3 regions of the Pseudomonas flexibilis genome follow, and region 3 is predicted to be linked to each of the others. Evidence: predicted binding sites of a transcription regulator. Region 3 holds the regulator's gene; each other region holds the start of a gene.
The links. The regulator sigma-54, encoded in region 3, starts transcription at its own class of promoters, with help from an activator protein. The targets are predictions, from matches to a motif close to ANTGGCATNNANNTTGCTNT.

Region 1 (3,235 bases), on a different contig from region 3:
AGATCAGGCCGACCACCAGGCCCAGGCCGAGCACCAGCTGGACCAGCTGGTCGACCATGCCCTCGGTGGACGGTCCCGGCGTGGCGGCGACGGCTTCGCCGGCCAGCAGCAGCGGCGCCAGGATCAGGCGGCGCATCAGCGCAGCTTCCGGATGCGCTCGGTGGGGCTGATCACGTCGGTCAGGCGGATACCGAACTTCTCGTTGACCACCACCACTTCGCCGTGTGCGATCAGGGTGCCGTTGACCAGCACGTCCAGCGGCTCGCCGGCGAGGCGGTCCAGCTCGATCACCGAGCCCTGGTTGAGCTGCAGCAGGTTGCGAATGCTGATGCTGGTGTTGCCCACTTCCATGGAAATGGTCACCGGGATATCCAGGATCACGTCCAGGTTCGGGCCTTCCAGGCCGTGCACCGGCTCGCCCTTGGCCGGCGTGGGGAACTGTTCCATGGGCGCGCGCGCCGGGCCTTCGGCCAGCAGCTCGTCGATCGCGTTCTGGTTGTCACCCTCTTCCAGGGCGGCGGCCCATTCGGCGGCCTGTTCCTCGGGAGACTTCGGGGTGTTGTTTGACATTGCGTGTCCTCAGCTGACTGTCTGGCCGAACGTTCCGCACGCGGCGGAAGGTCCGAGCGGAAAAGAGTTGCCTCAGCGATTGCGTTCCAGCGGCCCCATTACCTGCAGGGCCAGCATGTCCTTGTGGGAGCCGAGCTTCACTTCGAAGGTCGGCACGCCGTTGGCCTTGAGCAGCATCTGCTCAGGCAGCTCGACGGGAATCACGTCCCCGGGCTGCATGTAGAGGATGTCGCGCACGCGCAGCTGGCGACGCGCCACGATGGCGTCCAGCGGCACCTGTACGTCCAAGATGTCCTCGCGCAGGGCCTTGGACCAGCGCTCATCCTGGTCGCCGACATCGGACTTGAAGCCGGCGTCGAGCATCTCGCGGATCGGCTCGAGCATCGAGTACGGCAGGGTCACGTGCAGGTCCCCGCCGCCGCCGTCCAGTTCGATGTGGAAGGTGGAGACCACCACCACTTCGCTGGGACTGACGATGTTGGCGATGGCCGGGTTGACCTCGGAATTGAGGTACTCGAAGTCCACCTCCATCAGCGCGTTCCAGGCTTCCTTGAGGTCGACGAACGCCTGGTCGAGCACCATGCGCACCACACGCAGCTCGGTGGGGGTGAACTCGCGGCCTTCGATCTTGGCGTGACGGCCGTCGCCGCCGAAGAAGTTGTCAACCAGCTTGAACACCAGTCGCGAATCGAGGATGAACAGCGCCACGCCGCGCAGCGGGCGCATCTTCACCAGGTTGAGGCTGGTGGGCACGTACAGCGAATGCACGTACTCGCCGAACTTCATCACCTGCACGCCACCGACGGCGACGTCGGCGGAGCGACGCAGCAGGTTGAACATGCTGACGCGGGTGTAGCGGGCGAAGCGCTCGTTGACCATTTCCAGGGTTGGCATGCGACCGCGGACGATGCGGTCCTGGCTGGTCAGGTCGTAGCTCTTGACCCCGTTGGGGCTGGCGGTTTCCTCGACGGAGACGAGTCCGTCATCGACGCCGTGCAGCAGCGCGTCGATCTCATCCTGTGACAGCAGGTCTGTGGCCATGGAAGGGTCCTACTGCAAAACGAAATTGGTGAACAGCACCTGCTCGACGACCGGCTGGCCCAGCAGGTTGCGAGCGATCTCCTGGACGCGCTCGGTGGCCTGGACGCGCACCGCTTCCTTGCCGGGCGCGGTGAGCATGGCCTCGAAGCTCTGCGCGGAAAGCAGCATGACCAGCTCGTTGCGCAGCAGCGGCTGGTGCTCGCGCAGCGCATCCATGCTCTTCTTGTCGCGCCCGAGCAGGGAAACGCTCACCTGCAGGTAGCGGGCGCGGCCATTGGCGTTGTAGTTGACGACGAAGGGTTCCTTGAGCTCTTCGTACACCGCGCCGCGGTCGCGGCTCACGAACAGCGGCTTGGTATCCGGGCTGGTAGACGCGTTGGAGGAGGTAAGGACGTACCAGGTAATGCCCACCGCGGCGACCATCGCCAGCAGGAGGGTCAGCACCCCGAGAATGATGAGGAGGAGCTTCTTGTTCTCAAGCCTGAAAGACTTTGCCATGCCAAATATCCGTCACCTTGCGGCGCTACAACAGTCAAGCCAGCGATTCAGCAAGTCTTATGCCAGTCGATTGCCTGACCCGACGAGCCTCGCGGCGCTGCGCTGCTGGCAGGAGCGGCTTCAGCCCTCATGCAGGAGGGGCTTCAGCCGCGACGTTTCCCTTGCCTCAGGCGTAGAAATCCACCAGGCCACGACCACTCTCCAGCGGCGTGGTCGCGATCAGGCTTTCGGCTTCCAGGCCCTCTTCCGCCTCGGCTCCTCCACCGGCCAGGCCATAAGCGCCGCGCTCATCGGCCTGGCGCTCGCCACGGGCCAGGGACTGGTCGGACACGTTGACGTCGAACTGCCCCAGCCCCTGCTGGTTGAACATCTCTCGCAGCCGGTGCATCTGCCCTTCCAGCGCCTCGCGCACCGAGGCGTGCGGACTGGCGAAGCTGATCTGGGTCTGCTCCTGGTTCAGGCTGATGCGGATCTCGAGGCGACCCAGCTCGGCGGGATCCAGCTGGATCTCCGCGCTACGCAGGTTCTGGCTGGACAACCACATGACGCGCTCCACCACCGCCTCGCTCATGCCGGGCTGGCGCATGGACAGTGGTTGCTGCAGGGCATTGGCGGCCACCTCACGCTGCGCCGCGCTGGCCTGCTGCACGGCCTGAGTCAAAGGATTGACTGGACTGTCGGGGCCTTCGGCCGCGTGCTGCGCGGAACTGCCCGCCGCCGCGCTCAGGCTGCTGCGCAGTAACTCGGTGAAGTCCTGCTCGTCGTCGGCGGCGAGCCCCCCTTCGGGAAGCGCTTCGGAGAGCGTCTCGGTTTTGGCAAGGTGCAGCTCGGGCAGGGCTGCCTGGCGCGCACGGGTCTCGGCCAGAGTCGGCTGCATCTGCCGTGCGCCCAGGGCGCTGGCGGCTGCCTGGGCAACGCCGGCCGTCTGCGAGGCCGCGGCGCTGGCAGGCGCCATCGGATTGGCCACCGCCAGCGTCTGTTCGGCAATATCCGCCTGCGCATCGGGCGAAGCCGTCGCGTCGGCACCCAGGACCGCAGCGGCAGACTCATCCACGGCTTGCGCTTCGGCGGCGGCAACAGGCGTATCCGACGCCGGCGCTGCACTGTCCCGCCCGAACAGCATCAG
Region 2 (3,235 bases), on a different contig from region 3:
TCTTCGTCCGCCAGCACGCAATGGCGGCGCAGCCCCGGCAGGTCGAGGAAGGCGTTCGCGCAACCCTGGCGGGCCTGCTGGCGCGCCCGCGCGCGGGCCACCTGGTCGGCCGCCTGCGGGGTGCTTTGCGGCGTGGTCTCCGTGGGGGCGAGCTGGGTGGTTTCGCGGGCCACCGTGACGTGCAGGTCGATGCGATCCAGCAACGGCCCCGACAGCTTGTTGCGGTAGCGCTGCACCTGTTCCGGCGTGCAGCGGCAACGCCCGCCGGCATCACCCAGGTAACCGCACGGACAGGGATTCATGGCGGCGACCAATTGGAAGCGCGCCGGAAAACGCAGCTTCTCCGTGGCGCGGGCAATGACGATCTCGCCGCTTTCCAGCGGCTCGCGCAGCACTTCCAGCACCTTGCGATCGAACTCGGGCAGCTCGTCGAGAAACAGCACGCCCTGGTGGGCGAGGGTGATCTCGCCGGGGCGCGGCCGGCTGCCGCCGCCCACCAGCGCGGGGCCGGAGGCGCTGTGGTGTGGATTGCGAAACGGACGCTGCGGCCAGTGGCTCAGCGGTGTATGGGCGGCCACCGAATGGATGGCGGCCACCTCCAGGGCTTCGGACTCCTCCAGCGGCGGCAGCAGCCCGGGCAGGCGGCTGGCCAGCAGCGTCTTGCCGGTGCCGGGCGGGCCGCTGAGCAGCAGGTTGTGGGCGCCAGACGCGGCCACCAGCAGGGCGCGCTTGGCGGCCAACTGGCCGTGCACGTCGGCGAGGTCCGGATAGGGTTGCGTCTGGCGCAGCAGCCCCTGGGCCTGGTAAGGCGCCAGCGGTTCCTGGCCGGTGAGGTGCGCGGCCAGCTGCAGCAGGTGCTCGACCGCATACACCTCGAGCCCCGAGGCCAGGCTGGCTTCCTCGGCGTTCTGCGCGGCGACGATCAGCTTGCGCCCCGCTGCGCGCGCGGCCAGCGCGGCCGGCAGCACGCCGCGTACCGGGCGCAGCTCGCCGGACAGCGCAAGCTCGCCCAGGCATTCGTAGTGGCAGAGGGGTTCGTTGGGCACCTGGCCGCTGGCGGCGAGAATGCCCAGGGCGATGGCCAGGTCGAAGCGGCCGCCATCCTTGGGCAGGTCCGCGGGCGCCAGGGACAGCGTGATGCGTCGCTGCGGGTACTCGAAGCCGCAGCAGAGCAGGGCGCTGCGCACGCGATCCTTGCTTTCGCGCACGCTGGTTTCCGGCAGGCCTACCAGGGTCAGCGAGGGCAGGCCGTTGGCCAGGTGGGCTTCCACGCTGACGGCAGGGGCCTCGACACCCACCAGCGCGCGGCTATGGACCAGGGCCAAAGACATGCATCACTCCTTGATTAACGGCACCCCGCATCCTTGCAGGGGGGATTGGGCGCTGCGTGCTCAGGCCTGCTCGGTGCGCTGCGCTTCCAGCTCCGCCACGCGGGCTTCGAGGGCTTCCAGGCGGGCGCGAGTACGGGCCAGCACGACCATCTGGCTGTCGAACTCGTCGCGACTGACCAGATCCAGCTTGCTGAAGGCGCTCTGCAGCAGGGCCTTGAGGCGAGATTCCAGCTCCGCGGGCGGCAGCGAGGTTTCGCCGATCAGGCGGGCAGCCTGGCTGCTGATGGCATCGAACAAGGCTTTGGGCGGCAGCATGGGCGGCTCCTGAGGGAAAGTCGGCGGGCAGTTTAGCGCAGAACGGCTGGCCGGGAATCTTGCAGCCGCGGCCACGGGCCGGGCACCGCTCCGACCAAAGCCTAGGGCCGTGCACGTAAAAGACGCACCGGGCCGGGCTGCCGTGCTCCATCCTGGTGCGTCGCCGCCGGTCGGCAGCCCGCGCCCATCGCTGCGGCCCGCGTGGGCCGTGGCTTGCAGGCACCTGGCAAGCTTTTCGCTATATCCCAAGTGTCACGTGCACTGATGCAGAACCTGAGCCCGCCTTTCGACCGCAGCGCTCCAGGACAGAAGAAAACGACTGCGCCAGCGCCGGCGATGCGTTCCAAAGGCCAGACACTGAGCTTAGACTTGCCGTGGGGTTAAGTACTTCTGGGGCAAGTCCACCTAACGGGAGAAGTTTCATGAAACTAGTCACTGCCATCATCAAGCCGTTCAAACTGGACGACGTCCGCGAGTCGTTGTCCGACATCGGTGTTCAAGGCATCACCGTCACCGAGGTCAAGGGCTTCGGACGGCAGAAGGGCCACACCGAGCTGTACCGTGGCGCCGAATATGTCGTCGACTTCCTGCCCAAGGTGAAAATCGAAGTGGCCATCGACGATGACCAGCTCGACCGCGTCATCGAAGCCATCAGCAAGGCGGCCAATACCGGCAAGATCGGCGACGGCAAGATCTTCGTCGTGAACCTGGAGCAGGCCATTCGTATCCGTACCGGCGAAACCGGCACCGACGCGATCTAACGCCCCCTCCGACCCCACCCCGCCCCAGGAGTAACAACCATGACTCTGCGAAAAATCGCAGGGCTAGGCGCCCTGTTGTCTTTAGGTTTCTCAAGTCTGGCCATGGCCCAGGAGGAAACCGCCACCCTGAATGCCGGCGACACCGCCTGGATGCTGACCTCCACCGCCCTGGTGCTGTTCATGACCATCCCCGGCCTGGCGCTGTTCTACGCCGGCATGGTGCGCTCCAAGAACGTGCTCTCGGTGATGATGCAATGCTTCGCCATCACTGGTCTGATGAGCATCCTGTGGTTCGCCTACGGCTATAGCCTGGCCTTCAGCACGGAAGGCATGGAAGCTGGTGTGTTCAACATCAACTCCATCGTCGGCAGCCTGGACAACGCCTTCCTCAGCAACCTGACCAAGGACGCCCTGGTCGGCGCCTTCCCGGAAAGCGTATTCGTCACCTTCCAGATGACCTTCGCGATCATCACCCCGGCCCTGATCGTCGGTGCCTTCGCCGAGCGCATGAAGTTCTCCGCCATGCTGGTGTTCATGGCCGTGTGGTTCACCATCGTCTATGCCCCCATGGCCCACATGGTCTGGGGTGGCGACGGCGCCCTGCTGTGGGACGAAGGCGTGATCGACTTCGCCGGCGGCACCGTGGTGCACATCAACGCCGGTATCGCTGGCCTGGTGGCCTGCCTGGTGCTGGGCAAGCGCAAGGGCTTCCCGACCACCCCGATGGCCCCGCATCACCTGGGCTACACCCTGATGGGCGCCGCCATGCTGTGGATCGGCTGGTTCGGCTTCAACGCCGGTTCCGCCGCCGCCGCTGACGAAACCGCC
Region 3 (3,235 bases):
GAAGTCGACCGGGGCGTCCAGGCGCAGGACGGCGCTGATCGGCGCGTTGCAGTTCGGCAGGCGGCAGTGCGGAATGGCGATGCCGTTGCCGAACCCCGTGGAGCCCAGGCGCTCGCGCGCGATCAGCGCTTCGAACAGCTCGCCGGCATCCAGCCCGGGCTGCTCGCGCGCGATCAGGTTGGCGATGAATTCGAGGACACGTTTCTTGCTGCCGCCCGGTGCGTTCACCTGGGAACGCCCGGGGGTCAGGATGCTTTCGAGTCGGATCATGGAGTCGGAGTCAGCGGACGGTGGCGCCCTGCTCCCGGTCGAGGCGCTTTTCCTTGGCCTTGATCAGTTGGCGGTCGAGCTTGTCGACCAGCAGGTCGATGGCCGCATACATGTCGGTGTGCTCCGCGTTGGCAACGACTTCGCCACCGGCGATATGCAGGGTGGCTTCGATCTTCTGCTGCAGTTTTTCCACCTGCATGATCACCTGAACATTGGTGATGCGGTCGAAGTGGCGCTCCAGCCGGGAGAACTTCTCCTCGACATAGCCGCGCATGGCCTCAGTCACATCCAGCTGGTCACCACTGATGTTGACTTGCATACCTGTTCTCCTTCTTGCCGTAGGGAGAGGACCGACCTCTGGTCGACCCTCCGAATCACTTTGACGCGCCAAGGGGTTCTGGGCATTGACCCTAATCATTCCGGCGCCGTTAAACAAGCCCACTGAACGTTTTACATCAGGCGCTTACGCTCGCTCGACGGCGCGATGCCCAGGGATTCCCGGTACTTGGCCACTGTGCGGCGTGCCACCTGGATGCCCTGTTCTTCCAGCAGGCTGGCGATCTTGCTATCGCTCAGCGGTTTCTTGGCGTTTTCCGCCGCCACCAGTTTCTTGATGATCGCCCGGATGGCGGTGGACGAGCACTCGCCGCCTTCGGACGTGCTGACATGGCTGGAAAAGAAATACTTCAGTTCGAAGATGCCGCGCGGGGTGTGCATGTACTTCTGGGTGGTCACCCGCGAGATGGTCGATTCATGCATGCCCACCGCCTCGGCGATGTCGTGCAGCACCAGCGGCTTCATGGCTTCCTCGCCGTACTCGAGGAAGCCGCGCTGGTGCTCGACGATCTGGCTGGCCACCTTCATCAGCGTCTCGTTGCGACTCTGCAGGCTCTTGATGAACCAGCGCGCCTCCTGCAGCTGGTTGCGCATGAAGGTGTTGTCGGCGCTGGAATCGGCGCGGCGCACGAAGCCGGCGTGCTGGGGGTTCACGCGCAGGCGCGGCACCGCCTCCTGGTTGAGCTCCACCAGCCAGCGGCCGTTGTGCTTGCGCACGATGACGTCGGGCACGATGTATTCGGGTTCGCTGGACTCGATCTGCGAGCCGGGGCGGGGGTTGAGGCGCTGGATCAGTTCCACCACCTGGCGCAGCTCGTCTTCCTTGAGCTTGAGGCGGCGCATCAGCTGGCTGTAGTCGCGGCCGCCGAGCAGGTCGAGGTAATCGCCGACCAGGCGCTGCGCCTCGCTGCGCCAGGGGGTGTCTTCCGGCAGCTGGCACAGCTGCAGCAGCAGGCACTCGCGCAGGTCGCGGGCGCCGATGCCCACGGGTTCGAAATGCTGCACGCGGCGCAGCACGGCTTCGATCTCGTCCAGCTCGATGTCCAGTTCCGGATCGAAGGATTCGAGGATCTCCTCGAGGGATTCTTCCAGGTAGCCCTGGTCATTGATGCAGTCGATCAGGGTCGCCGCGATCAATCGGTCGGTGTCCGACATGGGCGCCAGGTTGAGCTGCCAGAGCAGATGGCTCTGCAGGCTCTCGCCACCGCTGGTACGGGCGGTGAAGTCCCATTCGTCATCGTCGTTGCTGGGCAGGCTGCTGGCGCTGGTCTGGTAGACATCTTCCCAGGCGGTGTCCACCGGCAGCTCGCTGGGGATGCGTTCGCTCCAGTCGTTGACCTCCTCGAGGTTCTCGACGCTGCTCTGGGTCTCCTGGTAGGTGTTTTCCGGAGGGGGGCTGCCGGCGGCGTCGTCACCGTCGGCGAGCGGATCGCTGTTGTCGAAGTCCTCGCCTTCCTCCTGCCGTTCCAGCATGGGATTGGATTCGAGGGCTTCCTGGATTTCCTGCTGCAGGTCCAGGGTGGAAAGTTGCAGTAAGCGAATGGCCTGTTGCAGCTGCGGGGTCATCGTCAGCTGCTGGCCCATCTTGAGAACGAGCGATGGTTTCATGGCAGACCTTGTGTTCCGGCGGGTGTTCGCCTGTCCCTGCGGCGCGCCGGGGCGCCGACCGCAAGCAATTTATATGCCCGGCGACGAATTGTATATCCCGTTGGTGTGTCCGCCAGTCGCTCTACAGGCGGAATTCGTGCCCCAGGTAGACTTCCTTGACCAGCTGGTTGGCCAGGATGGCCTCGGCGTTGCCCTCGGCGATCAGGCGGCCTTCGCTGACGATGTAGGCGGTCTCGCAGATGTCCAGGGTCTCGCGCACGTTGTGGTCGGTGATCAGTACACCGATGCCTTTGGATTTCAGGTGCTGGATGATCTGTTTGATGTCGCCCACCGAGATGGGGTCGACGCCGGCGAAGGGTTCGTCGAGCAGGATGAACTTGGGTGCGCTGGCCAGCGCGCGGGCGATCTCCACCCGGCGCCGTTCGCCACCGGACAGGCTCATGCCGAGGCTGTCGCGGATATGGGTGATGTGGAATTCCTCGAGCAGCCCTTCCAGGGTTGCCCGACGGCCTTCGGCGTCGAGGTCCTTGCGGGTTTCCAGGATCGCCATGATGTTGTTGGTGACGGTGAGCTTGCGGAAGATCGAGGCTTCCTGGGGCAGGTAGCCGATGCCGGCGCGCGCGCGACCGTGCATGGGCTGGTGACTGACGTCCAGGTCGTCAATCAGCACCTGGCCGTGATCGGCGCGCACCAGGCCGACGACCATGTAGAAGGTGGTGGTCTTGCCGGCCCCGTTGGGGCCGAGCAGGCCGACGATCTGGCCGCTGTCGATGCGCAGACTGACGTCGCGGACCACCTGGCGCTTCTTGTAGCTCTTGGCCAGGTGACGGGCAATGAGGGTGGCCATTATTCGCTGGACTCCGCGGGCTTCTTGCGTGGCTGGATCACCATGTCGATGCGTGGCCGGGGCGTGGTGACGTTGCCGTCCTGGGCACGGCCGGCGTTGACCACCTGGGTGCGGGTGTCATAGACGATGCGTTCGCCTTCGAAGGTATTGCCGTCGCGCACCACCTTGGCCTGG

Region 1: a site for sigma-54 is predicted at 2,157-2,176, ahead of PT85_RS00805 (flagellar basal body-associated FliL family protein). Genes of this name have one in related genera too.
Region 2: a site for sigma-54 is predicted at 1,869-1,888, ahead of glnK (P-II family nitrogen regulator). Genes of this name have one in related genera too.

The regions. Positions count from the first base shown of each region.
Region 1 is NZ_JTAK01000001.1:161,361-164,595, reverse strand. It holds gene fliO (flagellar biosynthetic protein FliO) at 1-136, opposite strand, end outside; gene fliN (flagellar motor switch protein FliN) at 136-570, opposite strand; gene fliM (flagellar motor switch protein FliM) at 643-1,611, opposite strand; gene PT85_RS00805 (flagellar basal body-associated FliL family protein) at 1,621-2,109, opposite strand; gene PT85_RS00800 (flagellar hook-length control protein FliK) at 2,276-3,235, opposite strand, start outside.
Region 2 is NZ_JTAK01000004.1:483,971-487,205, reverse strand. It holds gene PT85_RS11415 (YifB family Mg chelatase-like AAA ATPase) at 1-1,331, opposite strand, end outside; gene PT85_RS11410 (accessory factor UbiK family protein) at 1,392-1,646, opposite strand; gene glnK (P-II family nitrogen regulator) at 2,069-2,407, shown strand; gene PT85_RS11400 (ammonium transporter) at 2,447-3,235, shown strand, end outside.
Region 3 is NZ_JTAK01000003.1:220,379-223,613, reverse strand. It holds gene ptsN (PTS IIA-like nitrogen regulatory protein PtsN) at 1-270, opposite strand, end outside; gene hpf (ribosome hibernation-promoting factor, HPF/YfiA family) at 281-589, opposite strand; gene PT85_RS09055 (RNA polymerase factor sigma-54) at 721-2,214, opposite strand; gene lptB (LPS export ABC transporter ATP-binding protein) at 2,336-3,061, opposite strand; gene lptA (lipopolysaccharide transport periplasmic protein LptA) at 3,061-3,235, opposite strand, start outside.